4 regions of the Peribacillus sp. YIM B13481 genome follow, and region 2 is predicted to be linked to each of the others. Evidence: riboswitches for the same ligand, from Rfam matches in the RefSeq annotation. Region 2 holds a riboswitch; each other region holds the start of a gene.
The links. Region 2 has a riboswitch for cyclic di-AMP ahead of ACFX4X_RS20615 (cation:dicarboxylate symporter family transporter). Riboswitches for the same ligand answer to the same signal wherever they lie in the genome.

Region 1 (7,940 bases), on a different contig from region 2:
AAAATAATTAGAATAGACATTTTTTATAATGGATAATACAAATAAATAAACAGCACAGTATAGGATAAAGACCTAGATTGTAGGGAATTGAGGGTACCGATAATTCCGGAAAATTGCATGGTATTTAGCCTAGTCTTTCTTCAACTATCCTGCCCCTTTAGTTCATTAAGAAAAGCTGCCTTAAAGACAGCTCCGATCTTCAGCTAACGCACCCGTTAGTTCAAGTAGAAGAAGCTTAATAGCTCCGTTTAATACTTAATTTATTAAGAAATACAAAAATTGAAGTCCTCCTTTTTTATTTTTTCAAATGATAAGGTACAGTTGTTACTACCACGTTTCTCCGATACAGTAAGAAGGCCTTAATAAGAAAACTTGATTGATTGTGAAGAATATTGTGCCAGCCTTTTTTAGGAATAAATTGTGGAATGACAACCGTTACCCGATAATTCCCTTCCCTTGCTTTATGCTCTACAGTATCAACAAATTTGGTAAGTGGGTTGATGATACTTCTGTAATGAGAGTGCAGTGTCACCAGTCTTACATCAGGTTGCCATTTCTTCCATTGTTCTTCAAACTTCTTCTCGTCTTCTCTTTCAAATGCAACATACACAGCAATAATTTGTTCAGGAGAAAGAGATTTAGCATAATTTAAGGTATTCTCTACAACATGAGTCATGCCAGCAACAGGCACTATCATAACATTACCGTCAATGGTCACAGATGGTTCACAAGTTGTAAGCCTAAGTTGGTCTCCAACAGCTTCATAATGCTTTTTAATTCGATGGAAGAGAAGGACAATGATAGGTAGAAAAATTAGGATTGACCAAACCTGTGAGAATTTTGTTAAAAAGAACATCATTGTGACCGTGAAACTAATAACAGCACCAATCGTATTAACTATTAGTTTTGGAAGCCACCCCTGAGGCTTCTCACGAATCCATTTAGCCATCATTCCTGTTTGGGACAATGTAAATGGAATAAAAACTCCAACTGCATAAAGTGGGATTAGATGCTCTGTTTCTGCCTGAAAAGCAACAATTAAAAGTATTGAAGCAATACCAAGGATGATGATGCCATTTGAATATCCTAATCGGTCCCCTCTAACTAGAAACATCCTTGGAATAAACTTATCCTTTGCAAGATTCACTGCCAACAACGGGAAAGCCGAATAACCAGTGTTCGCAGCAAGGATTAATATCAATGCTGTAGTTCCTTGAATAAAGAAGTACATGAAATTCCGTCCGAAAGTTTCTTCGGCAATTTGGGAAACAACGGTTACCTCTCCACTTGGAGAAATGCCATAATAATAGGCTAAAAATACGATTCCTGAAAACAGTATGGCAAGCAAGGTTCCCATTGCCATTAATGTTTTAGCCGCATTATTTGGAGCTGGGTCTTTAAAGTTAGGAATAGCATTCGATATGGCTTCAACCCCTGTTAAAGCCGAACTTCCTGAAGCAAACGCCCTTAAAAGAATAAACAAACTGATTCCCGCCACAGGTGTACCTATTGGGGTGTGTAATTCAGGAGAAACTCCTCCAGTTAGAATATTATAAATACCCACACCAATTAATATAAACAACGCAAAAACGAATAAGTAAACGGGGTAGGCTAAAATTGAAGCAGACTCCGTTACTCCTCTTAAATTCAAAATTGTAATAAGAATTACAAATACAATGGCAATTACCACATTATAGTTATGTAAAGTGGGAAAGGCAGATGTTAAAGCATCGGTCCCAGCAGACACACTTACAGCAACAGTTAGTATGTAGTCTACCAATAGGGATCCTCCAGCTATTAAGCCTGAATTTACACCTAAATTGCTCTTTGAAACCACATACGCTCCACCGCCATGAGGATAAGCAAAGATGATTTGCCTATAAGACAATATGAGAGCTGTTAAAAGAATTAATACACCAACTGCGATAGGAATTGAATACCAAAATGCTGCTGCACCTAACGTAATCAATACTATCAAAATTTGTTCAGGACCATATGCCACTGATGATAGAGCATCAGAAGAAAGGATTGCTAATGCTTTCGTTTTGTTAAGTTTCTGTTCTCCTAATTCATTGGATTTCAAAGGTCGTCCAATTAAAAGCCTTTTTATGAATGGAATCATTAATCACGCACCGCCTAATATATCTATTGGTTAATTTTTACCCTTATCAATAGTAATTACTCAAAAAAGAAATAATTTTACATGCATAAAAAAGTGCCTACAAGTCATATTTAATAGACCTGTAGGCACATCACTTTTCGTGTGTCACAAGTTCCACCTTCCTTCTCATTTAACGCTTACGAGGTTAGCTGTCGGATTCGGACCTTTGAGTAGCCCTACCTTGAAAGGATTCACCCCTTGGGTTAAGTAACAACCCACAAAAATGGTTCCCCCGTACCTAATGGTTTCAGCGATTTAGAAATTTGAACTGTGATTATAATACTCCTGTGTTCAGAGAATGTAAATGAATTTTATGTAAAAGATTAAAACCGAGGATAACGGAAATGTTAGTAGTACATATTAGTTCATGCTTTAGTATTTTTGATTTCTAACACGAAAGGAGGATTTACATGTTCAAAGATAATAGTCCCTTTTTATCTGATGAATTTTTAGATGAGTTAGCTAAAGACATTAACCAGCAATATGGAGGTCCCACAAAAGAACAAATTGCAGAACCCATAAACAATGATTAGAATATAAGTCCACAAGAAAGTACCTTTAGATATTGAACTCATACCATTGTGTATGTCCTCACTTTTTCATTAAACTGCCCCGTTAGCCATTCATGAAGCGCAAAAATCAGCGCTTCACCACAGAGAATGAAAATTGGTCTCTATGTCGATAATGTTTTAATGGCTGGCGAAGAAGGTCTTTGAACTATGGTACCTTTGAGCCCATCCGTTAGTCTGACTCCGATGACCACGGTGTACCACCGACTGTCGCGCCCTTTATGGGTAGCACTCATGGGAGATTAATCCTTTTTTGGTCGTCGCGCTAGCCTCTACTTAATTTGCTATAATTGGAGGTTTTTGTTTAACGATTTACCAAACTCAATCAGATCACTCATAAGGCTCAGCCTTTTTTTTAAAAGCGTTTTTACTGGGTCTATTTTATTGTGGTTTTTTCTGGATTTTGTGCTTTTTTAATTTTCATGGGAGTTCGATTCACTTATTTCTAGTATATTCTGGAGTATCACAGAGTGGACATTCCTCATATTGCTTTTCCTTTGCTAGAATAAAGTAAATCCCAAGAATAAAAGTAATTATTAAAATGACACAAATTACCCAAAACATCAAAGGATATTGATAATGTACTGTTACTGTTGTAACTCCTGAATTCATATCTGTTGTTGTTATTGTATTCTTAACAGGGTCATAAAGCATGTCTACTATTAAGTATGTTAGTAAAGATGAAAGAGTAAGAAAAATTCCTATCGCACGTTTCATCATTTTCACCTCCTAAAACCGTTAAACTGTATACAGTTTAACGTAAAAACAAAATCCTTCTTCAACTCCCTCAGTTTATACGACTTTCTCACCAATACTCGCTGAATCGCAGGATTTCATCACCCTTGAATTTAAGTTCACGGTAAAATCATATACATAATGAGCAGCTTCCGGAACATGTAAACGTGGGCTAATCGTTTCCAGACGGTGAATTGGGCGAATTAAAAAAATTATTAAAAATGGAAAAATGAAGTCTAACACCCAAGGACATCTTATAGTAAAATTAGCTATGAAATTAGGGTCCTACAAAATATATTTAGTACTAGAAACAATGGGGGATAATATAATTGAATATGATAAGAGGCGAGTGGAAAAATATTTTCAGCCATCGCAAAACTGGGTTAACATTGATAGTCATTCTTTTTGTACCGTTGCTCTATAGCAGCATTTTTCTATCCGCTTTTAGAAATCCTTATTCTAAAACTGGAGATCTTCCAATTGCAGTAGTAAATGAAGATCTGGGATCAAAATTTTCTGGGCAGAATTTACAGTTAGGAAAAGATTTGGTTCATGATTTGAAACAGAATCACTCGTTTAAATGGAAATTTACCAATAGTAAAGAAGCGTTTAAAGGATTAAAAAATGAAGATTTTTACATGGTAGTCGAAATTCCAAATGATTTCTCTAAAAATGGAGCTACCTTGTTAGATAAACATCCTAGTAAAATGGGCCTGAGATATTACACAAATCCGGGGAAAAACTATACTGCATCAAAGATAGCAACCTCTGGAATTAGTAAAATCAATGAGAAAATATCAAATTCTATCACAAAACAATATGCAGTCACATTATTTAATAGTTTAAATGAAGTAGGCGAGCATTTACAAAAAGCAGCTGAAGGAGCGAATAAAATAGACCAGGCTGCCAACAAAATTACAAATTCCTCCAAAACACTACAAGACCATTTGCAGAGTTTAGCTGCTGGTACCGTCTTATTTAAAGATGGTACACAAAGTTTACGCAATGGAACTCAACAATTTCAAACGGAAATTGGTCAATTGTCTAACGGGGTTCAAACACTTAATAGTGGTATGGATAATTTAGAAAATGGCTTGGGTGTCCTTAACAAAACTGGTGAAAATCTCGCCAAAGGTTCTAAACAATTAGAACAAGGAGCTAATGATCTTAAAAGAAACCTACAGCAGGCACACCAAGGTACAATTGAAATTCAAGACAAAGTTGACCCACTATTAATCGCGTTGGGGGATATATATGAAAGACAGCCTGAAATGATTAGTCAACTGAACTCCTTACAACAAATCCTTCAAGGGCAGAACCAACTAGTTAAAGAACAAAAAAGGATTATCCTTAAAAGCAAAAGTCTTTCTGAGGAAGAAAAACAACAGTTGCTTTTGAATTTGGATACTTTCATGTCTCTTTCCACTGCAGATGATTTAAAACAAGAAATTACGGAATTCGAGTCTACGATGTTAACCGTTTCACAAAATTCACAGCAAGTGCAGAGTCAACTTGATCTGTTTGCAAAAGGACAACTATCGATGTATGAAGGCGCTAATAAATTGGCTGAAGGGCAACATACCCTTAGTTCAAATCTAGGGACATTTAACAAAATGTTAGCCGAAGCACATAGTGGTGCTAACAAATTAACAGATGGAACTCGCGCTGTTTCCGACAGTATATTAAAAATGGACAATGCAAGCAATCAATTTGCAAAAGGGATTGAAAAACTTAACTCTAGTGCCAATCAGTTTAGTGAAGACTCTCAAAAACTTGCAGATGGTTCCGCATCAATATATAAGGGATCTTCCCATCTATCTGACGGAACAGGTCAATTACATTCTTCGTTACAATCTGGTGCTACAAAAGCGAATGAATTGAAAATGAATGATAAAAATTACGACATGTTGTCTAATCCAATAAAGTTGGAACCACACAAAATCAGTGAGGTAAATGAATATGGAGCTGGCTTAATTCCTTATATTTTGTCTATTGGTTTGATGGCTAGTGCATTAATTTTCTCTTCTAGTTATCAACTTAAAGAAACACCGTTAGAACCAACATCCGGGGCTTCTTGGTTCCTCAGTAAGCACAGTGTTGTTATTGTGGTTAGTTTGATTCAATCCATTCTAGCAGTTACTATACTTATCCAGGGGATGGGTCTAGAAGTTAAAAATGCATGGGGCTTATATCTATTTACAATTTTGACGAGTCTTACTTTCCTATCTTTGGCGCAAATGCTCTGCACCATTTTTGGAAAAATAGGACAGATTATTGGATTCATTCTACTCTTATTGCAAATTGGCGGTAGCTCAGGTACATTCCCTATAGCGTTAGCACCTCCATTTTATCAACACATACATGCATTCCTTCCAATGACGTATGCTATAAAAGGATTTCGGGATCTTATCTCGATTGGAAATGATCTACATGATGTATGGAGCTATGCGCTAATGTTAGCCGTGTTTGGATTTGTCTTGAATGCTGGTACTTACTTATTTTTTGTTCTTCAATTAAGACATAAAAAAAGCATCTCTGCCGCTTAAGCAAATCTTTGGTTCTGGTGCAAAAACTTCAAGACAATTGCAATTAATCTCTAAATCTTGGACATACTGATACTATTACTTTTTTCATATTTTACTAATGACTCAGTTGCTTTAGAATAATGTTTGATCAAATTGATACTAATAATCTTGATACACGAACAAAAAGAAAGAGCGTGTTTTGAAAAAAAAAGAATGTTCAAAACACGCTCTTAATATATTCAATTGAATCGTTCTTTTATATAAAAGTTTGATTGATCATTTCTGTGACCCTTATTCAATTAAAGGGCCCTATTGTTGAACAAAGATCAAACAGCACTGTTGAACTAACCTGCCTTTAGCTAAATTAGAATATGGTGGACTTATTTTAGTATGGCCTTTCACGAATATGTTTTCATACAAAAAGGCTGCCGCAGCAACCCCTGTTAATGAACTAAAGCACCTGTTAGTTTAAGTACATTTCTTCACAATTTTTTCAGTAATATTAACATAAATATCCATTGAAAAATCACCTCACCTCTAAGAACTAGTGGTGAGGTGAGATCAATTCAATCAAACTTTACATAATCCCCTTCTTTGATTTGATTCTTTTCAAACCATCAAAGATTCACCTCAATTGCATAATGATAAGAAAGTTCTGGATCATAGGTAGGACAACATTTATCCTCTTTACAAGGCTCCATATCAAGTATTTTTAGAATTTCCCCATCTGAATCAATAAAAGCAATAGATGAAGGAATGAATGTGTTTTTCATCCAAAAGCCACCATATATTTTTTCCGAATACACAAATAACATCCCCTCATTTTCGGGTAATTTTCCAACAAACATTAAGCCCTTTTCTCTTTTTCTTTGAGTATCTGCAACTTGAACGGGTAATCTAGTTTCCCTGTTACCACTGAGTATTTTTATCATTTTTGTTTTTATACTATTTTTCATGTTCACTCACCTTCGATTATTATTATAAGCAGGAAAGAAAATTGCTGTCTTTTTAAAAGAAGTTCATGAGATTGAAATTTCCTTTTTTCGAAAAAACGTCTTTTCCCCTAATAATAAAAAGAAAGAAAGTTGGAGATAAAACGCAAAAAAGAAGAAAAAAATAACTAGGCAAGCTCCTTTTCACTTCACACAAAAAGTTGATAAACCAATCCACGGAATAATCTCCTTCTTGATTCAATTTAAAACTTTATACACAGTTTTAGCCATACCTAGCCCCCATAGAGACTATTAGGCAGAGGTTGCATTTTTAGATATAATAAATGTTACATTCACATACAAAGGAGAAAATAAATGAATAAGGTAGATAAAACACGCGAACTTATTATTCAAACTTCCTTAGCCTTATTTAATAAAAAAGGCTACAGTCAAACTTCTATACAAGATATTATGAAAGCAACAAGATTACCAAAAGGAGCAATATATAGACGATTTGAAAATAAGAACGAAATTGCTATTGCTTCATTCGAATATTCTGTAAGCATTATCTGGAATCATTTTTTTGAAGCTACAAAATCTAAAGTTACAGCAACAGATAAATTAATAGCAATGTGTCATATTTATAAAGATGCTGTTAATAATCCACCTGTTGATGGCGGATGTCCTCTACTTAATACGGCCATAGAAACTGATTTTGGATTTCCAGAACTTCATGATAAAGCTGACGAAGCCCATAATCATACTTTAATTATCATACAATCTATCATTGATGAGGGAATTCGTTCAAAAGAATTTCTTCAAGATGTAGATTCTTATTCTTTAGCATCCTTTTTGTTTTCCACAATAGAAGGCGCCGTTATGGCAAGTCGCTTGTCTTTAAATAATGAACATATGCTTCATAGCATTGGGCAAATAAGTATACTTTTACAGCACTACTCAGAAAAGAACTAGGGGTAATCCTAATACCTCTTGGTTCTTTAGCTTTTTTGTTCACTAA
Region 2 (7,940 bases):
GCCGGATTGCACAATAATATTAGATTCACTTTTCAAAGGATATATCGGAATATTGATCAGGAAAAAAAATGCTTTCGATGTGGAGTTGTTACCTAGCTTCATGTTGAACCGTATGGATTCAATTATTGCAAGCCTGCAAAACATGGAAGATCCATTATTGAAACAATTTCCTATACCAGAATGCTCACTGCGGGATTTGAGCCCAAAAGAGGAAATCCATTCGATCATCAGCAGGATGTTGGAAGTGGAAACAAGTAAAAATAGGGAAGCTTTAAAGGCAATTCAAGAAGAGTTTTCAAAAGTTAGGCCAAGTCCCATTATCTTGGAAAGCCTTTTGTTGTTTTTGGAAAAAAATGAAAAACGAAGTCCTTTGTGTTCAAAGCTTGTCTTAACGATGAAGGAATATTTGACGAATATATGAAGGAATTACAGAAAGGGGCGTATAGCCTCTTTTTTTGTTGATATCTTAGAGTTCAAAGCCATATGAATTTTTCTATATTTGATTATGTATGAGTTTCAAAATCTGGGGTTTAGGAAAAAGTATAAGTAGTAGGAAAATTCTTTTATTAGTATGGAGGCAAGAATCATGAGATGGAAAAAGGGAATGCTGATTTATAATAAAAAGGCCGGGAACAATAAACTCGAGAGGAATCTTGAGGAATGTCTTCCAGTAATAGCTCCTCATATTGATGAGTTCCTTATTCTACAAACGAAGGAAAAAGGGGATGCATGTCGATTCTGCTCGGAATATGGTGAAGACATGGATGTAGTTTTCGTATTAGGAGGAGATGGAACCGTACATGAGTGTGTAAATGGCCTTTCACCCCTTGGGAAGCGGCCGTTGTTTGGGATATTACCTGGAGGGACTTGCAATGACTTCTCAAGAACATTAAAGATTCCTCAAAATGTTCGTCAGGCTGCGGAGGCAATAGTAAATGGAAAAGTTCGTTCAATTGACATCGGTCAGGCCAACGATGACTATTTCTCCAACTTTTGGGGAATCGGGCTTATTACTGAGGCATCAAGCAATATTGATGTGCAGGAAAAAAACAGGTTCGGAAAGATAGGATATTTATTAAGTGCAGTAAGGACGATTGGTGATAATGCACCCTTTTCCTATAAACTTGAGTATGATGGGAATTTCATTGAAGGGGAAGCAATCATGATTTTGGTCTTGAATGGATGTTTTATCGGTACTAATTTACTCCCCTTTCCCATGGTTAGTCCAGACGATGGGATCTTTGGCGTTGCCATCTTGGAAAACGCAAGCTTTGGTGCATTTTTAGAAATAATAGCGATGAAACGTTCATGGATTGAAAATTTGAGCTCGGAGTCTGGTGTGACTTATGTGCAGGCCGGTAGCATGACTATTGAAAACAAGAGGCCACTTGATGTGGATATGGATGGAGAGAGTTATAGTCAAACACCTACTCGAATTAAAGTACTTGGCCATCATTTATCGGTATTAACTCCAAATTGGTGAGGAGGATTACATGTTAAGGGTAAGTGTATGTGTTTTTTTTGTTTCATTCATTCCTTATTTCTGCAATTGTTTCCAAAATAAGATAAAATATAGGATGATATATCATTTTTTGCAGGAGGAACACATATGGTGTACCAGGTCAGATTGTTAAAGGGCATTTTAGAGCCTCATCGAAGTCGTTATCAACTGCAAAATGCAGAGGCAGTCACACGGCTTGGATGGAAATTACTATTTTTATATTTTCTTAGTATTATAGTATTTGCTATTGGTGGTTATTTTGGCATTGGTTCTGAATCATTTTCTAAAGAAATCACGAAGATGAGTGTTAATGAATTTGAAGCAGGAAAGTTTCTGATATTGAGCGGCAACATAATAGCAAGCCTTATCTACCCATCCATTTACATATTTTTAGCAGCCCTTTTCTTTTGGATCGTTACCGATATCCCATACATAAAATTAGTTATCGTTCAAATGATCATTTTCGGGTTGCAATTATTGGAAAAAGCATTACTGATTCCTCTATTCGTATTAATGGATATAGGCAATGATTCCAATCTTTTTTCATTGGGAGTCATCGGTCAGTATTTTCTCAGAAGTGATTACTTTATTCACTTTTTCAGCGAAATCACCATTTTTCAATTTCTTATTATTGCCCTGCAATATTTCTATTTAAAGGAGTTTTCACAACGAAATAATTATTTGGTCCTTGTAATGATTGTTCTATTCTATCTGGCCACGTGGTTTGTTAAAGCCTTTTTAGCATACATCCAAGTGGGCGTATTTGTATAAGGCGGGTGAAAAGAATGAGTGGGAAATGGAAAATAACAGCGGTCTCTATTGCGTCGATTGTGTTAATAACCGTCAACATATACCTTATTGAAAAAAAAGGAAGCAAAGCGGAACGAACTGTTTTCGTGGAAAACTGGTCAATGGTAAAAAAAGATACAATTACGGATACTATTCAAACAAATGGGGTAATTAAACCTGTAGAAGAGTACGATATCTATTTTGAAACCAAGAAAAATGATTTTAAGAAATTCCTTGTAAAAGAGGGGGATGCTGTAGCGGCTGGCTCCTCGTTGTTTGAGTATACGACAACCGAACTTGATGCACTTAAAGCGAATTTGGAAGCGGAGAAAACTGCTGCTGAGGGAGAAATTGTAGGGATTGACGAATATATTAGGAAGTTAAGGGCTTCTCAAGGGGCCCTGACCCGTGATCCTGATAAAGCGGTCATTGATGAATCGGTGAAAAATAACTTGGATATTAATATAACAACAAGCTCTTCAGATCTTATTAAAAGCAACATTGAGCAAGAAATGTACAAGCAAGAACTCGAAAAAAACAGTTTGAATGAAAAAGTGAAAATGCTTGATGCTAAATTAAGTTCAATTGAGGAGCAGGCTAGCGCGATTGTAACGACGAGTGAAGCTGATGGTGTAGTTAAAAATATCAATAAAAACCTGAAAAACCCCATTATATCCATCGTTTCAACAAATATGGCAATTGAAGGTAATTTCTCTGAAGAGGAGATGAAAAAAGCTAAAGTGGGCATGACTATAAAAGCAAGTTCCTCTGATTTAAAAAAGTCATTGAAAGGAACGATAGGCCGTATCCATTCCTATCCAGCAGAAGAGCCGTCACTAAAAAGGGATAACAAATTTCCATTTCAGGCTTTAATCGAACCGGAGGGTGAAGAAACCGAATCTTTGTTGGTGGGATCCAAAGTCAACCTTGCTGTAATAACCAATGAGAAAGCTGGTGTACCCGCCATTCCCATCGAGGCAGTGCATTACCAAAAAAAGCCGCATGTCTACAAATTGACTAAAAAAGGGTATGTGGATAAACACTACATTTCAAAAGGGCTTAAAGCAGAAGGTAAGCAGGAACTAATAAAGGGACCGTCAGTAGGTGATGTCATCCTGCTAGAACCGAATAGGGTAGCGAAGAACCATTCTTATTTTATTACCCCAATTCAATTTGAAAAAGTGAAAACTGCAACTTATAAAAAATTCACCTCTAGGGAAAAAGTAAGGTATCTGTTACTTGGCATTTTGGAAAAATAACTGCTTCTTTCATAAAGAAAGGGGATGTCAAATTAGTTATTATTTATATATCCATATAGCTTAAATGACTAAAAATCGGGAAGTGTAATACTGGGTGCAATCATCTAGAATGCAGAATATTCAGATATATTTAAAGACTTTTTCTAAAATGGATGAGAATAAACATTTACAGATTAACCTTTTTAGTATAATATTTTATTATAAGTTAACTCGCTTAATCTTATTCCAAGAACGGGGGAACCATTTTTGTGGATTTTAATCCACTAGGGGTGAATTCAGAAATGAAAGGGCAAATTGTGTTTCCAATTCCTAACCCGACAGCTAACCTCGTCAGCGTCTTTAAGGGAACATGTGTGAATATTCACGCCAATATGAAATCGACACATGAAGTGTCTTTTTTTTCGGCGTAAAGACAGAGTTTTTCAAAAAAAGAAAAATTACTTTCTTTCTATTAGTATCTTGTTTCCCTTACCGAGACAAAACGTTTTTGCATCAAAGACTTTATGGAAGGTGAGGAAAGTATATGAAGAAATTCAAGTTAAGTTTAGCTAGCCAAATTTTCATTGGTTTAATTCTAGGGATTATCGTTGGTGCCATTTTTTATGGTAATGAGACGGCCCAAAACTTTTTACAGCCATTCGGAGACATTTTCCTACGAATGATTAAAATGATTGTTGTGCCAATCATTGTATCAAGTCTTATCGTTGCAGTTGCGGGTGTAGGTGATTTAAAAGCAGTAGGTAAACTAGGAGCTAAATCAATATCATACTTTGTGGTGGTAACTATGATTGCGATTGCTGTTGGTTTAATTTCCGCGAATATCCTCCAGCCTGGTGTTGGCGTAAATATGAATCATCTGGAAAAAACTGATATCTCCACTTATGTTGATACAGCAGAAACTAAGCAGCATGAATCGTTTGTAGATACACTTGTTCACATTGTACCATCCAATCCAGTACAAGCTATGGTACAAGGCGATATGTTAGCGATCATTTTCTTCTCCGTATTGTTTGGAATTAGTATTGCGGCTATCGGTGAAAAAGGTAAACCAGTATTCCGTTTCTTCCAAGGTACAGCAGAAGGAATGTTCTACCTAACTAATATGGTCATGAAATTTGCTCCTATTGGGGTATTTGCACTAATCGGTGTGACCATCTCCAAGTTCGGTTTGGAATCTTTAATTCCGTTAGGTAAGTTAGCGCTTTCTGTATACGGAACAATGATTTTCTTTGTAATTGTCGTTCTGGGTCTTATTGCAAAATTTGTAGGATTCAATATCTTTACATTGATTAAACTTCTAAAAGAAGAATTGGTACTTGCGTTCTCTACAGCAAGTTCAGAAGCGGTTCTTCCGAAACTTATGGAAAAAATGGAAAAAGCGGGATGTCCGAAACATATAGCTACATTTGTTATTCCAACTGGATACTCTTTTAACCTTGATGGTTCAACATTATACCAAGCGTTGGCAGCTATCTTCATCGCTCAAATGTACGGAATCGATTTAAGTGCTTATGAGCAAATTACGCTAATGTTAGTGTTAATGATCACGTCTAAGGGTATTGCGGGTGTACCAGGTGTATCCTTCGTAGTTCTTTTAGCGACATTAGGAACAGTGGGTATTCCTATTGAAGGTTTAGCATTTATTGCCGGTATCGACCGTATTCTTGATATGGGACGTACAGTAGTAAACGTTATCGGGAATTCACTTGCAGCAATCGTCATCTCTAAATGGGAAGGTCAATTCAACCCTCCTTCCGATAAAGAATTAGAACAAGTTTCTTAATACAAAAAATCCAGAGTGATATGTCACTCTGGATTTTTTGTGTTTGAAAAGCGTATCCTTTATATTTGACGTGCCAGAAGGTGCAAACGAAAAGTTTTTTAAAGGGAAGCTTCCTCATGAAAAGAATTAATGATAAAACCTTATTCAATTTTACCCGTCGTCAATTCCTCCAACTCTTTATTTTTCACTATTATGGATATTTAAAATTATCGAGTTCGTTCCTTAACCGTAGGTGATTATAGAGTTCAGGTATTCACATTATTCATACGATGCAGATGATGAATAATATTCTGGGTTATATAACTTACTTGAAAACCCAAAAGTTTGATAAAATAACATTATTGATTGAGAGCTCGGAGGGGACCAGGTTATGAAGAATGATAACAATGATATCTTATATATGCATATGCAGGCTTCCGAACGGTTTGTCCTTTTTAATGGACTCAATTTTCGCGAATTTGTCTATTCGCTGCCATATACCTTGGATTCCATCTTATTATTGAAACATCAATTCGATGGTGGGGAATACAATTTGAATGTCCTGCTCGATAGCGCTTCATCTGAGGATATTGCAAAGCTCGTTAAAGAAAATGTCCGGGCATATGGAGATTTCTGTTGGATTGATTTTGAAGAAGAGGAAGGGCTGGATGAATTGGATGGAAGGGAATTAGCTGAACTTTTATATTTAGGGCATGCAAAAACCCATCTGGATCCTCCATTTTTCCGTAAATTGAATAATCAATTTGTGTACCTTGCCCAGGATGATGGCTGGTTCAACAAAATTTATTTTCGTTCACTTTCTACATATTATATGATGTTAGGGAGTCTGATTCCGCTAAAGCTGGAGCCGTTAAAAGTGGAGAGGACGTGGCTTGGAATCAGAAAGAAAAGAGAGCTGACGGCCATTCCTGCAGAAATCATTTCTTCATTGGCTCATATTATGGCAGAGGGGCTCATTTTTTCCTTTCGGCATGTCAAGTACTCAAGAACGAAGATTGAGATACCGGCATGGGTGGTAGGGGATTATTTAAACATGGATGAGATGCATGATGACTTTTCGGATAGAAATATTAAGGAGCCGGATGTTTTTATCACCTTTAATCGAAAAGAAAAAGTATGGGAAAGTGTTATAAAAAATGAATCATTATTCTGATCCCAATTTCCGGATGCGTGGGTTGGATTATTTGATATCTTTGTTTTTTTAGGTGTAAGACTTACTATCTATTGCATAAAAGATAAGGGAGGACGCCGCACAGGAGACAGGGAGTTGTGGCTTTGGCCTATATTCCTTATTGGAAAGGCACCAATGATGGAAGTTTCGCTTTTCCCCGCATTAACAGGCTGTAAGGTATCGATGGAAATGACGGTCGAAGGGTATCAAATGAAAGTGCAATTTAAAAATATGTGTAAAAAACAGCCTGTAAAGCCCGAATGCGACGCATAGGATATGCAAGCACAGGTGTTGCCACAGGATGTGGCGAATCTAACCTGTGTTCCGCTGTTGGTAATTAATGGAAAAGAACCAATGATGGAAGTTTCGCTTTTCCCCGCATTAACAGGCTGTAAGGTATCGATGAAAATGACGGTCGAAGGGTATCAAATGAAAATGCAATTTAAAAATATGTGTAAAAAACAGCCTGTAAATGCCCGAATGGCTTAACTAACCATCATTGGAAAAGAACCAATGATGGAAGTTTCGCTTTTCCCGTTTTAGTGTAAAATGATACAATGAACATGGTTAAAAGAATATTGGAGGGTAATAACTCATGAAAACTAAACTTGGTTTGCTTTATGGTGGAAAATCTGCGGAGCATGAGGTTTCTATGCAGACGGCTTTAGCGGTGATTAAGGCTCTCGATTTAGCAAAGTTTGATATATATCCGATTTACATAACAAAAGAGGGTTCATGGATTAATGGACCGATGTTAACAGGGCCTGCCGAGAGTGTGGAGGCTTTGACTTTTTCGTCGGACAAATTGAACTCGCCTCTTGCCTTGCAGGCACATTCAACTGATGAAAATAGTGAATCAACAGGGTATGACGTAATTTTCCCATTGCTTCACGGACCAAATGGAGAAGACGGGACAGTACAAGGGATGCTGGAATTATTGAATCTCCCTTATGTAGGCAATGGCGTTTTAGCTTCATCAGCTGGAATGGATAAGGTTATCATGAAAAACATCTTTGCCCAAGCGGGGCTTCCTCAAGTTAAATACACTTGGTTCATTCGTTCTGAATGGGAAAAAAATACTGAAAGTGCCATTGAAAAGGTAGCTGATGAATTGGGGTACCCTTGTTTTGTCAAACCAGCTAATTTAGGCTCGAGTGTCGGTATCAGCAAATGTAATGATGCTGATGAATTGGAAAAAGCGGTTGCGGAAGCTTTTCAATTCGATCGGAAGATCATCATTGAAGAAGGGGTCGTAGCCCGTGAACTTGAGTTTGGCATTCTTGGCAATGATGACCCATCATGTTCAGTGGCAGGAGAAATCATCCCTAAGAAAGATTTCTCCTTCTATGATTATTCAGCAAAATATGTTGACGGTAATTCAGCGATGGTCATCCCAGCGGAGATAAAGGAAAGCGAGTACGCAGCTTTATCTGAAAT
Region 3 (7,940 bases), on a different contig from region 2:
CCTAAAATGACCGCTTTCATAGTAGACCATTCGTGAAAAACAATGACCCCGAATAAAGTCGTTGAAATGAGCTGTAATCCAGTTGATATCGGCATCGTTTTGGAAACACCCATTAAATCAATGCTCTTAAGCTGATTAGCTTGTCCAACGGCCCAAAACAATCCAGAAACGATCCCGACGCCAAACACCAAAAGTGACAACTTGATATCGGCAAAAATATAAACACCAATTGAAAAAATCAAGGCGCCAATCGTTGTACCTAGTGTTTGACTATAGGGTCCCCCCCCAAGTTTCACATTAAATAAAACGATGCTTCCCCAGAATAATGCAGGCAAGAGAGCTAATAATATATCCATCTTCAACCCCCATATTTGTATGTACTAACGGAAATTTCATTTTATATTCTCTTAATATGTTGTTCGCATTATTTGAATTGAACCTCGGTAATTTTATCCAGTTCCCGCAGAAATAGTGTTCAACACAAAAAGGGCTGCAGTCTCAGCCCTTTTTGACGATAGTGATATTAATTGCAGCTACCCACCATGTTATGATGTTGCATGTCCATTTCCGAATCATCACTACCTTGAAATAATCACTTTCATAAACAGCCGTCGTTCCGATAAAGATGAGGGAGAACAAGAGAGTCAGAAAGAAAAGGAGCAAATCCCCTCCCACTTTTTGTTTCTTTTACATCCTCTCTCTTTATATAAAAAGTCACAAAGAATATACTGGGAAGGTATTCAGATTCATCGAAATGATCATGAAAGTTTGTGAATCAAGAGCCAGCATGACCCCAAGCATGGCTCCTATCAGTGTTGTTGATAGAGACTCCATAACCGCTGTTAAACCGAATGGCCTTCCGCTATTGATGCTGCCACTGCACATATTGAGATGGCCAGAACGGTAAAACCGCAGCTTGCCGGGCAACAGGAATGGCAGCATTAAACTTGCCGTTATGCTTAACATCATGACCATGCATTTACCCAGGCTAACACCAATATGATTATGGTGAAATACTCTAGTTAGCAAATGCAAAATCCAGTAGCCTATATGTTATGAAAGATGAAGTATCCTTGCACCTTACTGAGCAATAATAGTTATTGTGAATTTAATGAGTTATTAATGAATGATCTTATTATATCGGGGGCGTTAGTTTGAAAAAAGACAGCCGTAGTGCTGTCTTTTTAATTATGAGATTATAAATAATATACGAACAGAGCCCAATAAAAAAGCAAACCATATGTAGGTTTGCTTCTTTTCTTAGATGATGGAACTTACTTCTTCAAATGATAGGGAACTGTCGCAACAACTACATTTCTTCTATAAAGCAAGTAGGCCTTAATCAGTAAACTTGATTGGTTATGAAGAATATTGTGCCAGCCTTTCTTCGGAATAAATTGCGGGATTATTACCGTAACTTTATAGTTGGATTCACTCGCTTTATGTTCAACTGTATCCACGAATTTAGTTAATGGCTGTATGATACTCCTGTAATAAGAGTTTAGTGTGACGAGTCTAACATCTGGCTGCCACTTTTTCCACTTTTCTTCAAATTTCTTTTCATCTTCTCTTTCAAAAGCAACATAAACGGCAATGACCTGATGTGCTGATAGAGATTTAGCATAATTTAAAGAGTTCTCAACCACATGAGTTATACCGGCCACAGGCACAATAATGATATTCCCTTCTATTGGCAAGATGGGCTCACAAGTTGTAATCCTTAGCTGGTCTCCGACTGCTTCATAATGCTTCCTAATTCGATGAAAAATTAAAATGATGATAGGTAAAAAAATCAAAACAGGCCAAACCTGAGTAAATTTGGTTAAAAAGAATATCATCGTGACGATAAAACTAATAGTGGCACCAATTGAATTAATGGTTAATTTCATGATCCAGCCTTTTGGCTTTTCGCGTATCCATTTGACAATCATCCCGGTCTGGGAAAACGTAAATGGAATAAATACCCCTACCGCATAAAGTGGAATAAGATTTTCTGTATGTCCCCCAAATGCGACTATTAAGATGATGGATGCAAGTCCTAGTATGATAATTCCATTGGAATATCCTAATCGGTCCCCTCTAATCGTAAACGCCCTTGGTATGAATTTATCTTTTGCAAGATTCACCGCAAGCAAGGGGAAAGCGGAATAGCCAGTATTGGCAGCAAGAATCAAGATCAATGCAGTCGTACCTTGAATGAAGAAATACATGAAATTCCGACCAAAGATCTCTTCAGCAATCTGCGAGACGACCGTTACCTCTGCGCTAGGAACAATGCTTAAATAGTAGGCTAAGAATACGATTCCCGTAAATAATACAGCCAGTAAGGAACCCATAGCTATTAAAGTTTTTGCAGCATTATTCGGAGCTGGGTCTTTAAAGTTCGGAATCGCATTGGAAATCGCTTCGACTCCTGTCAATGCGGAACTTCCTGATGCAAATGCTCTTAGCAGTATGAATAAACTGATGCCCGCTACTGGAGTCCCGATTGGCGCGTGTAATTCCGGTGAGACTCCTCCTGTCAGGATTTTGTAAATTCCTACACCAATCAAGATGAACAATGCTAAAACGAATAGATACACCGGATAGGCCAAAACAGAGGCCGACTCCGTAACCCCTCTTAGATTAAGGATGGTAAGCAGAAATACAAAAACGATGGCTATGCCTACATTATATGCATGAAGGCCGGGAAAGGCGGACGTGATAGCATCCGTACCTGCAGAAACACTTACAGCTACAGTTAAAATATAATCGACCAATAAGGATCCTCCAGCTATCAACCCTGGATTGATACCTAAATTGTTTTTTGAAACCACATAGGCTCCCCCGCCATGAGGATAAGCAAAAATGATTTGTCTATAGGACAAGATCAATGCAGCCAACAGTAACAATACTCCGATGGCGATGGGTATGGAATACCAGAATGCCGCAGCACCGACCGTGATCAGAACGATTAATATTTGCTCCGGTCCATAAGCAACCGAAGACAAAGCATCAGAAGATAATATCGCCAAAGCCTTGGTTTTGTTAAGCTTTTGATCACCTAGTGCATTTGATTTTAAAGGTCTCCCGATCAAAAACCTCTTTATAGAAGATAACATCAAGAATTCACCACCATTTTTAAGTTATAAGTTTATGTTACCCAGCTATAGAAAAAACAAAAAAAATGGAAAAATGCCCACAAGTCATAACTAAATAGACCTGTAGACATCCACTTTTTTGTCTAACAAGCTCCACCTTCCCTCTCATATAACGCTTACGAGGTTAGCTGTCGGATTCGGACCTAAGAGTAGCCCTACCTTGAAAGGATTCACCCCTTGGATTGTTAAAATAATCCCATACCGGACCCCCCGTACCATAAGGTTTAAGCGATTTAGAAATACGAAACTGTTGATTATCATACTCCCGTGAAATGGAAAAGTAAATGAAAATTTTGCACAGTAAAATAATAATTTATTTTAAGTGAGGCTTTGTTCTGACGTATATAACATAAGTCATCCAAGTGCATGATTCGAAGGTAGGAAAAAGGTGAATAACTTGTTAAAAAAGAGAAACTTCCCAATCAATTTTTAAGAAATGAAAGAACAAAAACGGTGGGTCCTTAAAAGGGAAAATTACCGAATTACGAAACTGTTTAAATCTCTAATTTATTAACGGTTCACCTTTCTTATTAAAAGGATCTGCCCCCGCTTGGATAGGTTTGCAATATATAAACTCCACGCTGAAAATCAAAAATTCGCTTCTTGAAATCCACTTTGATTTCCATCCAAAGGGGCATTCTTTGATTCTAATCAGTTCCTTCCTTCTTGAATTGTTCCCAAATTGCTTTTTTTAAAGACAAAGTATTTCTGGCCAATATAGTTCAGTACTGTATAAAAGATTGTTCCGATAAGTACAGCCACATTTTGCTGAATGGAAAAATGAACGGATGCTTCCAAGGATCCTGCAATGGCTTGTCCTAAAGAATAAGCCGCGGAATAACAAATCAGGATGACGCAAAAGAAACGGGCAACCCCTCTCCGCCAATCTATATCGCTTCTAAAAGTAAAAGTCCTGTTCAACAGAAAACTCGTTACTGCTCCCATACCATTGCCGAAAAAGGTAGAGATCCAGTAAGATAATTCAAGAACATTCATGAGAAAAAGCATGATGGAAAGTCCAACCCCTGTATTGACCATTCCAACCAATAAAAAGCGGATAAAGGAGTTAGTGTGTTTTAGATAGTTTTTCAATACTTGTCCGTTCATTATCTAGTTGCTCCCGTTTATTTAAATCGAGCGGATTAAATAAATCCAGATCCACAATATATTTAGGCCGGCGTTTGGATTCATTATAGATTTTACCGATATATTCCCCAATCAAGCCGACAGCAATCAACTGGAGTCCGCCGATCAACCAGATGGAGGTAATTAATGAGGTCCAACCAGTTTCGGTCTGCCCAAAAAACTTTAACCATAAAAAGTATGACCCAAAAAGTAAGCTAATGAAAAAGGAAAGACATCCTAGCCATAATACAAGCCGGATCGGTGTTACTGAAAAGGAAGTAATGCCATCAAGAGCAAAAGCAACCATCTTCTTAAATGGATATTTCGTTTCCCCTGCCAATCTTTCTTTGCGGTCATAATAAACAGAGTCCGTCTTAAACCCAATAAGCGGGACGATTCCCCGTAAAAAAAGATTCGTTTCTTCAAATCGTTCCAACTCCACGATCGCCCTTTTGCTCATTAGCCGGAAATCTGCATGATTATAGACAAGGTTGACCCCCATTTTGTTCATCATTTTATAAAAGCCAGTTGCAGATGTTCGTTTAAAAAATGAATCAAGGTCCCTTTTTTGGCGGACGCCATATACAATTTCACATCCTTCAGTGAATTTCCGAATGAATTCAGGGATGACTTGAATATCATCTTGTAAATCTGCATCAATTGAAATCACACAATCCGAGGCTTCCTTGGCTGTAAACAATCCGGCAAGGAGTGCATTTTGGTGGCCTGCATTCCGTGAAAGCTTTAGTCCACGAACATATTCATTGTTAATCGTTTCCTTATATATGATCTTCCATGTTTGATCTTTACTTCCATCATCAACCAATAGAATTTTACTTTGACCAGACACAACATTTTCTTCGACTAAACCCCTCACCAATCCACAAAGCTGGGAAATGGTATCCTGCAAAACACTTTCTTCGTTATAACAAGGTACAACAATCGTCACTATCGGTGAATTCACAATATCCCCCCCTTTTCAAATGACTCTGTATAAATGAATTTTCCAAACGGTCCCTTTCTTTGTGAAAATCCTATCCAGTTCCAACCCGTTTTCCTTCGCGTTGTTGATTGGTACGGCAGAAAATATATACTTGCCGCCTAATCCTTTAAACGCATCTACATTAATCTCCAAATTATCCAACTCTTTCTTCGAGCCTTTTTTGAACATATAATGCTTACCAAGCTCATCGGCAAATAGGTAACAACGTCCTCCCCATTCATCAAAGTAGATTCTGATGTTTTTATTCTTTGCCAATTCGTTTTCAATTATTTGACGAAATTGATGTTTGTATGTAAGCGGATAGAAATTGTTATAGCTATCGAGCGTGTAAAACCCATTAAATTGGGCGATAGCAGGATGTAGACCGATGCTTGCAACCCGATATTCTTCCTGTGGGAGGCCAATATGCTCTTCTATATCCTGAAAAAGGCTTTCTGCATAGAACTCTTTAAAAGATGGTTTTTTATTGTTAGTGATTTCTTCATTGAAACCCATTAAAACCATGATTTGAACGGCAATGAAGATTAAAAGGGTTTTCTTAGCAAATTCACTGTGTTCCCAGATGATTTTTATGGCGAGGGCAAACCCCAAGTAAATCACCATCGGCCTTAAAAAGTGAAATCTGGCAAAATTAAAAGTATCCAAGGTATGGAACCTTTCTGTTAAAGGAAGCCAGCCTTTATAAAACCAAAATGCATACCATGCGGAGAGCATAAAATTCAAACCGAACAAAAAAACAAAAACCCTTTCCTGTCTCCACAGTTTTTTGATCAAAATAATATAAAGGGCAAAAGCTGTAATCGGCAGGATGATAAGCGCATGTACAGTCATGACATGCGTATGTCCAAGAACGAAATTTTTGAAAGTAAGCTTAATGACCCACTCGAGCGGTAGCCTTGCGTGAAAATATTCATCCCTGCTGTTTGGCTCCGAATCAAAAATGAAAGAAGCAATCAAACGATACTCCACAAGACCAAAAATGAAGGTCATATAAACGATTGAAAGAAAAAACCTTAAATTCCAACCTTTTCTCCTAATCACATCCGTTATCCAAAGAAGGCCCATTGCAACCAGGAAAAAGAAAAAGCCAAGTACGATGCTTGAATATAGAGGTAAAAGTGTAAGGACCAAATAATTCTTCCACGAGTGGTCCTTGTTGCGGATATTCAAAAAAGCCCAAAGGGCTAGCGGCATCCCAAGCGTGCTGAGCATTCCCGATGGCCAAAATGGAGTAAGGGCAAAGGCTAAGGATGTTCCAACCCTAATCCATCCCGATTGGCGCCCTGTAATGAAATGTTTTTTTAATAGGATATACATACCAAAGAAAGCAATAAATCTTGTTAATGCCTGGCTTATTGCATATGCAACCATTGTCGGAAAAAGGGCATGAAGCCACACGATAATACTGAATTCACTGCCAAACGCATTTCGGGGCAGCCCATTCATAATCTGTGGAATTTTGGCGTTTATTGAACCAAATAACTCACCGCTTTCTGAAAGCACTTTATACCAGGCAAGGTTGGAATCCAAATTATCATGTACACGAATATGTGCATTTTCTCCAAGGATGAGTAGAGGAGAGAGATATAAAATTATGACGAGTAAAGCAAAAAGGATTTGTTTTCGCTCTTGATTTTCAATTGGCAAAATATACACCTCTTGACGAAATTCATATATCCATAATATTTACTTCAATGGTAAATCTATTCTTTTTCAGGGATTTATTTTCACCTTTTTTTGATATAGGTCAACCAATGACTACATAAAATGAAGGGTAGAACAAAAAGCGGAATAAAAGAACCTTAAAAAGGGGCTAGGCTATGATAAAGAAAGCCGTAATTCCAGCAGCCGGTTTAGGAACACGATTTTTACCTGCTACAAAAGCTCAACCAAAGGAAATGCTGCCGATTGTCGATAAGCCGACCATTCAATATATTATCGAGGAAGCGGTACAATCAGGGATTACAGATATTATCATCGTTACGGGGAAAAACAAACGTGCCATTGAAGATCATTTCGATAAATCCATAGAGCTTGAAATGCTACTACAAAAGAAAGGACAAAATGATCTGCTTACAATCGTGGAGAACATTTCCAATATGGTGGATATTCACTATGTAAGACAAAAGGAACCATTAGGTCTGGGGCATGCAGTTCTATGTGCCAAAACTTTTATCGGAGACGAACCTTTTGCCGTCCTATTAGGTGATGATATCGTGGATAGTCGTGTCCCAGCCTTGAAACAGCTAATGGAACGGTATAACAAGGTTCGAGCGAGCATTATCGGGTGTAAGGAAGTGTCACCTGCCGCTGTCTCAAAGTATGGGATTGTAAATTTCCAAGAACAATATGAGGATTTATTTCTGGTACGAAACTTAGTGGAAAAGCCAAAAGTTGAGGAGGCTCCATCAACACAGGCTATTATTGGCCGATATATTTTATCACCTGCCATTTTTGAAACCCTTGAAACCGTACAGCCCGATTGTAAGGGGGAAATCCAGCTTACCGAAGCTTTAGACCTTTTGCTGGAAAAGGAACCAATATATTCGTACATCATCGAGGGAAATCGATATGACGTCGGGGATAAATTCGGCTTTCTTCAAGCTTCAATAGATTTCGCCTTGAAACGACCTGAACTTCGCGATCAGCTAATATCTTATTTAAGACTGTTG
Region 4 (7,940 bases), on a different contig from region 2:
TTGAATCAGCAGCACCTTTTCTGATTTTTCTACCATCAGAAAAGTCTGTACCACTCATCCGAGTTTCAGCCGTGAACTCAATTCCTACTGTCCCGGTTTTATCTAATTCTTTATCAGATAAACCGGCTTTTTTAGCAAGTTCGATGACAGATCGGCCTTCAGGCGTTTCATCGTGTAATGATGAATGAACAGCCACTTTATTTAACTCAGCTTGGCTTATCCCCTTAACCGGTAAAAAAGCTGAAGCCATGCGGTTCCCATGGGTGATCGTTCCTGTTTTATCAAGGATTATGGTATTAATGTCACCAGCTGCTTCGACAGCTTTTCCCGACATGGCAATGACGTTAAATTGAGTAACCCTATCCATACCCGCTATCCCAATGGCAGACAATAGGCCCCCAATGGTTGTTGGTATCAAACAGACCAGTAATGCAACTAAGGTTGCTATGGGTAATGTGACTTTAATATAAGAAGCAATTGGTACTAGTGTAGTGCAAACAAGCAAAAAGATAAGGGTCAAACTAATAAGCAGGGTACTCAGTGCAATTTCGTTAGGTGTTTTTTGCCTTTTAGCTCCTTCTACGAGGTTAATCATTCGATCAAGAAAGGATTCACCTGGGTCTGAAGTAACGATAATTTTGATAAAGTCACTGATGACTTTCGTTCCTCCAGTTACAGAACAGAAGTCCCCACCAGATTCTTTGATTACAGGAGCTGATTCGCCAGTAATTGCGGACTCATCTACTGCGGCTACTCCTTCAATTACATTACCATCGGTTGGGATTAAATCATTGGTTTCCACCAAGACAATATCGCCTTTACGGAGTTCTGTGGCTTCCACAACCATTATAGAACCATCTTTTTGCCATAACTTTGCCTTGGTATCCTGTTTCGTCTTTTTCAGGCTTTCGGCTTGCGCTTTACCCCGCCCCTCTGCTAATGCTTCGGCAAAGCTAGCAAAGAGTATTGTAACAAGCAGTATTACGCTTACGGCTATGTTATAACCCCTATCCGATGTTCCTCCAAAAAAGTTTGGGAATATGGATAGTAAAAGAGTGATTACAAATCCTATTTCAACTACAAACATGACAGGATTTCGAGCCATTATTCTTGGATCTAATTTTTTAAAGGCATCTTTTATAGCTTGCCAGACAATTTCCTTATTGAGAGTCCCTTTACGCGTTGTACTCATTGAGAATACTCCTTTTCTTCATTATCTAATTGTGAGCCATTCTGCTACTGGTCCGAGTGCAATTACTGGGAAGAACGTCAAAGCGCCAATAACTAATACCGTTGCTAAGAGAATGACCAGGAAAGTGCTATTATCTGTCTTAAACGTTCCAATCGTCTCGGGAACTCGTTTCTTTGTAAGTAATGAACCTGCGACAGCGATTAGTGCAATCATAGAAAAGTAACGGCCAAACAGCATGACTAAGCCGGTGGATAGATTCCAAAATGGAGTGTTATCCCCTAAACCTTCAAATCCGGAGCCATTATTAGCTGCTGAAGAGGTAAACTCATAAACAACCTGCGAAATTCCATGAAAACCCGGATTAGAAATAGCCGAAGTGCCCATTTGTGTAGCTAAAGCTATGGCCGACGGAACTAAGATGATTAATGGATGTAAAAGGATGGCAATCGCTATTAGTTTCATTTCCCTACCTTCAATTTTCTTACCTAAAAACTCCGGCGTTCGTCCAACCATCAACCCGGCAATGAATACAGCCATTATTGCGTACATAAGAATATTGACCGTCCCTACTCCATCACCGCCAAACACACAGTTCAACATCATTTCTGCCAATGGCACTAATCCTCCAAGTGGAGTAAGCGTATCATGCATATTATTGACTGTACCTGTAGTAGCTGCTGTCGTAACGGCTGTAAAAAGGGCACTCTGTGCGATTCCAAACCGCACCTCCTTCCCTTCCATACTTCCATTCTCTTGAGAAATCCCTATTCTCTCTAATGCTGGATTTCCATTTTGTTCGCTGAAATACGTAACACCTAAGAACACAAGGAACATTAATCCCATTGCTAAAAAAAGAATCCAACCTAATTTCTTGTTTTTTGCCATATATCCAAACGTTAATGGAAGGGCAACAGGTATCAGAAACATTGATAAAATCTCTAATATATTGGTGAAACCATTAGGATTCTCAAAGGGATGTGCCGAGTTGACACCAAAAAATCCACCGCCATTTGTCCCTAAATGTTTAATAGACTCTAACGCAGCTACTGGCCCACGTGCAATATTCTGCTTCGCACCTTCCAATGTAGTTGCAATGGCCGTAGGATCAAGGGTTTGCGGAACCCCTTGAGATACTAGGACAAGACCGATTAAGATAGATAACGGCAGTAGTACCCGGGTGATGGAACGAATTAAATCCACATAAAAATTCCCCATACTGAACTGCCCGGTCAGGCCTCTGAAAAAAGCCATACATAACGAAAGACCGGTAGCTGGTGTCGTGAACATCAAAAATATGATGACGACCATTTGCGATAAATAAGAAAGTCCCGATTCCCCGCTGTAGTGCTGTAAATTGGTATTGGTAAGGAAGCTTACAGCAGTATTGAATGCCAATAATGGATCCATGTTGTCTATCTTACTTGGGTTACCCGGTAAAATTCCTTGAAATCGAATGATCATGTACGAAATAATAAACATGACTAAATTACTCAATAGTAGTGCCTTTACATATTGCTTCCAGTTCATATCACCGGTATTAATACCAGATAATTTATAAATGCCCCTTTCTAACCATCCAAACATCCGATCTTGTTTTGTTGTTTCAAGGGAATAAACATTAGCTAAATATTTCGCCAGTGGTATTGCCAGGATAATGACGAGTGCCAATACCAGACCGATTTGTAAAAAATCCATTTGCATTTCCTCCGTTTTGTAGCTATTAATATTTTTCCGGGTAAATTAAAGCATGAATTAAATACAACGAAAGTGCTCCAACAATAAATAATAAAAACATCGTTTCTACTCTCCTTTTTCTTCTATAACTTTGTTACAAAAATGGATAAATCCAAAAAATGTTAAGAATGAAAAAGCTGTAAGTGAAACTGATATAAGATCCATTGACGTCTCTCCTTCCAAACTATAAAAATTTCAAACTAAAATGTACTCACCCCCTTTGAGTTTCTTAAAGAAACTAGGTTCCACTTGTTAGCAGCCAGTTATAGCTGTAACATTCTGGTTTACTGAAGATGACAAAATCAGCTCCCATTTTTTATATAGACTAGAATATTGATGATCATGAGTGACAACAAAAAACCTATAAGATTTGAACTCTGAAAATATTTTCACAAGATTAATTCCATCAAACAGAGAATTAGGGAATAGATAAACACAGTTATCCTGCTCTGATTTATGAACCATTTTTCCATCACATTCCTTCAGGTTTCTTGTAGGCTTAAACCATTCTTCATCATAGTCTACAGTTTCTACATTACTTGTATCCGTGTGGGTGGCCCCTATACTTTCCTTTACAGATATAAATAATTTTCCTTTTCCAACAAGCAGCACTTTTCCCATACAATCCACCCCATTAGTACTTTCTCTTATTAATTTTCAATCTGCATTCTTTCTGGGGAAGAGAAGCCTGCCAGTTGATAACATAAAAAAATAGACCAATGCTTACTCTTTCCCCATGTATGCAGCCATGCAGTAGCTATCCATATCCCCGCGTTAATAAATACGATTCACGCATCGGTTATTGGATTAATTGCAAAGCAAACATATAAAATTGGAGAAAAAGTACTCATTGGTCTACTTATCACCCAGCAAGCTTTACAGCTCTCTGTGCGATCTGTCTTCCAAGACACCTTTTCGTTTATAGGCATAATAAAAAGACCTACGGAAATGACAGGTTGCTATCTTGCTACAAACATAACAAAAAAAGCCTCCTGAATTAAGGTGGTCTTATGACCTCCTTCGCTTTAGCCGACGAAGTTAGCTGACGGGTAGGATGGCGAAAGAGTATCTCATCCCTTCTGCAAATGCAGAATTAACCCCAAAAATAGTGGGTCCTCCGTTCTCAATTTCTTGAGATTTGGCCGATATCAAATTGTTATTTATGTGGATTATTCTACGCTCATCATTAAATGTTTGTAAACCTCATAAAATCACGATATTAATTCAAAATCGACCAAATAAAGTCATTTTAGTCCGAATAAGTCATCAAAAGCTAACTTTACTTAATAATTCTAGTGATTACATTTTTTTATAGGTTTGTAAACTTACATTGACAATAACTAAGGTTGGGCATTATGATAAATCCCATAAATTCCCGAGATAAAATGGAGGCATTATGTTAAATCCAAAAAAGAAACTTGAAGCAGAAATAAGTGCAGCATTTATTAAGTTCCAGCGTGATCTGATAGGCAGAGGACCACAGGAAGCAAAAACATATATAATTAATGACATGTTGATTACTCGTTTTAAAGGGGTCCTGACTGTGGAAGAAAAGCATCTTGTCAGTCACAATTCCGGCAAAAAACTTGTAAAAAAAATGCGCTCGCTTCTTCGTGAAATGTACACTAAGGATTACGAAAAAATAGTTGAAGATCATACTGGATGTAAAGTTCTTTCTTCCCATAGTGATATTAGCACTAAAACAGGTGAAAGAATTGAAGTTTTTATACTGGATAAAGATTTAGAGAGGTAATTAGAAACCATCAAATAATACTGTTTAAGTTACATGAATTATCATTTTTATAAAATTTATATATATATTTTAGGTTAGAAGGCTCGCATGTTGTAAGTCGCAACAGATCGCCAACAGCTTCATAGTGCTTTCTAATTCGATGAAAGGTTAAAATAATGATAGGTAGAAATACCAATACCTACAAAACCTGTGGAATTTAGTAAAAAAAGAACATCATTGTGATGATAAAGTTAATTAACCCGCCAATTGAATTAATAATTAGTTTTGGAATCCAACCTTTAGGTTTTTCTCTAACCCATTTAAGCATCATTCCTGTTTGGGATAAGGGAAAAGGGATAAATACTCCAACAGCGTAAAAAGGTATCAGATGATCTGTTTCTCCTTTGAACACAATGATTAAGAGCTAGCATCTTCTTTTAAAGCTTTAAGGATTTTCTCTATTGTTCGTACAACTTATCCAATTTTGTGGTCCTACTGGTGACTATGTTTGTTTAGCAGTTTCAAAATAAACAGGACATTTGTCGGAAGGGGAATATAAAATCTGAGGGGAACTAGTAAGGTGTATTGAAAATAAAAAAGAGGGAGATGGCGCTTTGAAGAAATTACTTACCTGTTTGATAGTATTAGCAATAGTCCTGGGGATATCTTTTTCCACTGCTTCAGCATCTGCCGGAGGATTTCACCACCCGCAAAGCTGGGATAAAAACTCGATTTTGCGGAAGGACACTCATGGGGTGGAAGTCAAAAATATGCAGTATATCCTCAATGTCATGGGTTTTTATACTGATTCAGCAGTGGTTGACGTTGATGGGATTTTTGGGCCGAAAACCGAAGCGGGTGTAAAGAAATATCAAAAAGAAAACCATCTGATAGTGGATGGTGTGGTTGGCCCCAAGACGTGGACCAGTTTCTCGCAATATATTAAAAAGAATGGCGAGAACACCTATGGAGCAGGCGGGTACATGGGTCTCAGAATCAAATGGAAGTACGACGATTCTTCTTATACATCAGGCTCAAAAGCCTATATTTACGGTAATGGAGATACATTAAGTGACCAATATCGCCTGTATGCGAATTAAAAACTCAGGTAGGAGGCCCTTATTAGTTAAATGAGGCTAAAAGATAGGTCCTCCGCTTCTAAGCGATGTCAATGAAGGAGAGAGGGATAATTCTTTTAAAATTCTCCTTTCTATTAGTTTCAGGTTAATTGTAAAAAGCCGATGATTCCTACGAAAGAATCATCGGCTCTATTCATTCAGAACTATGCGCTTTCCTCCAACCTAATTTGAAGGAAATAAGATTAACCTTTACTTAAGACAAGAGATCATAAGGTTAATGAAGCAATTTTTCACAAAAGGGAAGCCCCTTCTTCTCATTCTGAAGAGGGGGCTTCCCTTTTGTTGTAAAGAAAGAAAGCTGCCTCTGCAATTTCTTTTAATAAAGCACCTGTGGTTCAAAACCTTTCAAGACTCCCCAGTAGTGAGCAGGCTTTTTTTCAACATTTGTATATGATCATGAGAAATGGGAATTAATTGTATCTTCAACTTTCTTTAACATACCTTTATATGAGTCTTCATCAAGGTAACCAATACTTCCGAATAGTAAATGTTCCACAGGTTCTATTCCAGTGAAATCGAATATCCCAATGTCGGAGGTAACTTTCAAGCCTGCTGTCATACCCACCTTATCGTAAACCTCGTTAGGCGCTCCATGTGTATTGATAATAAAACCCTTTTTACCTTTTAATAACTTAATTACACCTTCTTCTCCAGCAGAATAAGCAAACCCAAATGCAAATACTCGGTCTACATACCCTTTAAGAATTGCTGGAAGACCAGTCCACCATATAGGGTAAATAAATGTTATAACATCTGCATCCGTAATAAATTCTTGTTCCGTTTTAATATCATTTGGAGTATTTCCTGCTTTCATAGCTGCTGTATCTTCTGGTGTCAGTACAGGTTGAAAATCAAGTGCATATAAATCACGGACAACAACTTCGTGACCATTTTTCTTTAATGCATGAACTGCTGTTTCCAAAATAGAGTGATTTAAGCTTTCAGGGTTTGGATGTGCATAAACAACTAGGTGCTTCATTTTAAATATCCTCCAAGTATTCAATAATTTTCATTAGATTATTAAACTTTACCTAATATTATAGTGTTAGACATTTTTTTAAAAGTAGTCATTTTCTTATAACATAGTCACAAAAATAGTACCATTGAGAATGATATGCATTAATTATGGTTTTTATTATCAATCCAAACAAAGGAAATTGAGTTCGTGGAATATAAAAGGCCTGGGAGCCTTTATGAAAAAAAGAGGATTTATGGACTATTCAGAAGAAACTGTTTCAGATATTTTTGTATACAGGAAACATAATTACAACAGACCAATGACGTTAGAACTAGAATACCATCACGTGAATTATATTCCTCACTACTATATTAGACTTATTATCAACAAAGCCAATGGTTTTCTACATCATTTGCTCCCTTATTTAATTTTCCGAGTACTGATATTACCTCTTTATTAGCTACTCTATCCTGCCATTTAGTTGCAATGACATCTGGGGACTTAATAAAAAAACAGTCAAAAATGACTGCTCTTCTTTATGGTTATAGTGTGACTGAACAGGATCCAATTTCATTTCCACCCCAGTTTAGTGAAAGCTTGTCTTGATCTGAAAGAGGACCGACGCCACTTGGAGTTCCGGTAAAAATAATATCTCCTTTTCCAAGCCCAAAATGCTCTGCTGTAAACTCGATTATCGTTTGCAAATCAAAAAGTAAGTCTTTAATATTTCCGACTTGTACACGCTCTCCATTTTTTAAAAGAGAAAAATCTAATTGTTCACATGCTTCGACACCCTGAAATGGAATAAAATCACTAACAACCGCTGAATTTTTAAATCCTTTAGCCAAAAGCCAAGGATGCTGTTTTTGCTTTAACTGTGCTTGAACATCTCTAAGTGTTAAATCCAACCCAATGGCCATAGCATCAACTATTTCATCTACTTTCATTCCTGTTTGGAACTGCTTTGCGATATGTATGACAAGTTCTGTTTCATAGTGAATGGAACCCTGATTACTTGGCAACGTAATTAACTGGCCATTTGCTTCTGCAAGTGAATGAGTTGGTTTTGAAAATAAAAAAGGGGAAGTTGGGATTTCATTATTTAATTCTTTTGCATGTAAAGCGTAGTTTCGACCTACACAATAGATATTTTTAATGTCTTTCATTACTAAACTCACTCTTTTC

Region 1: linked by a shared signal. The riboswitch ahead of ACFX4X_RS24145 (APC family permease) and the one ahead of ACFX4X_RS20615 (cation:dicarboxylate symporter family transporter) in region 2 are both predicted to bind cyclic di-AMP.
Region 3: linked by a shared signal. The riboswitch ahead of ACFX4X_RS18025 (APC family permease) and the one ahead of ACFX4X_RS20615 (cation:dicarboxylate symporter family transporter) in region 2 are both predicted to bind cyclic di-AMP.
Region 4: linked by a shared signal. The riboswitch ahead of ACFX4X_RS04645 (hypothetical protein) and the one ahead of ACFX4X_RS20615 (cation:dicarboxylate symporter family transporter) in region 2 are both predicted to bind cyclic di-AMP.

The regions. Positions count from the first base shown of each region.
Region 1 covers NZ_JBHZPE010000083.1:3,546-11,485, reverse strand. The annotation lists gene ACFX4X_RS24145 (APC family permease) at 296-2,122, opposite strand; cyclic di-AMP (ydaO/yuaA leader) riboswitch at 2,280-2,424, opposite strand; gene ACFX4X_RS24140 (bacitracin ABC transporter ATP-binding protein) at 2,572-2,694, shown strand; gene ACFX4X_RS24135 (hypothetical protein) at 3,166-3,447, opposite strand; gene ACFX4X_RS24130 (YhgE/Pip family protein) at 3,801-6,011, shown strand; gene ACFX4X_RS24125 (DUF192 domain-containing protein) at 6,608-6,946, opposite strand; gene ACFX4X_RS24120 (TetR/AcrR family transcriptional regulator) at 7,298-7,894, shown strand.
Region 2 covers NZ_JBHZPE010000048.1:5,287-13,226, forward strand. The annotation lists gene ACFX4X_RS20595 (TetR/AcrR family transcriptional regulator) at 1-421, shown strand, start outside; gene ACFX4X_RS20600 (diacylglycerol/lipid kinase family protein) at 587-1,483, shown strand; gene ACFX4X_RS20605 (hypothetical protein) at 1,610-2,272, shown strand; gene ACFX4X_RS20610 (efflux RND transporter periplasmic adaptor subunit) at 2,287-3,549, shown strand; cyclic di-AMP (ydaO/yuaA leader) riboswitch at 3,751-3,900, shown strand; gene ACFX4X_RS20615 (cation:dicarboxylate symporter family transporter) at 4,073-5,332, shown strand; gene ACFX4X_RS20620 (hypothetical protein) at 5,703-6,485, shown strand; gene ACFX4X_RS20625 (hypothetical protein) at 6,780-6,992, shown strand; gene ACFX4X_RS20630 (D-alanine--D-alanine ligase) at 7,099-7,940, shown strand, end outside.
Region 3 covers NZ_JBHZPE010000035.1:34,905-42,844, reverse strand. The annotation lists gene ACFX4X_RS18040 (RhaT/GlcU family sugar-proton symporter) at 1-356, opposite strand, end outside; gene ACFX4X_RS18035 (hypothetical protein) at 499-663, opposite strand; gene ACFX4X_RS18030 (hypothetical protein) at 715-1,029, opposite strand; gene ACFX4X_RS18025 (APC family permease) at 1,275-3,101, opposite strand; cyclic di-AMP (ydaO/yuaA leader) riboswitch at 3,238-3,381, opposite strand; gene ACFX4X_RS18020 (GtrA family protein) at 3,792-4,247, opposite strand; gene ACFX4X_RS18015 (glycosyltransferase family 2 protein) at 4,207-5,229, opposite strand; gene ACFX4X_RS18010 (DUF6044 family protein) at 5,245-6,915, opposite strand; gene galU (UTP--glucose-1-phosphate uridylyltransferase GalU) at 7,089-7,940, shown strand, end outside.
Region 4 covers NZ_JBHZPE010000004.1:96,298-104,237, forward strand. The annotation lists gene kdpB (potassium-transporting ATPase subunit KdpB) at 1-1,192, opposite strand, end outside; gene kdpA (potassium-transporting ATPase subunit KdpA) at 1,214-2,887, opposite strand; gene ACFX4X_RS04640 (potassium-transporting ATPase subunit F) at 2,913-2,987, opposite strand; gene ACFX4X_RS04645 (hypothetical protein) at 3,179-3,547, opposite strand; cyclic di-AMP (ydaO/yuaA leader) riboswitch at 3,939-4,080, opposite strand; gene ACFX4X_RS04650 (Na-translocating system protein MpsC family protein) at 4,323-4,679, shown strand; partial or broken gene ACFX4X_RS04655 (amino acid permease) at 4,759-5,082, opposite strand; gene ACFX4X_RS04660 (peptidoglycan-binding domain-containing protein) at 5,273-5,758, shown strand; gene ACFX4X_RS04665 (NAD(P)H-dependent oxidoreductase) at 6,192-6,776, opposite strand; gene ACFX4X_RS04670 (fumarylacetoacetate hydrolase family protein) at 7,298-7,921, opposite strand.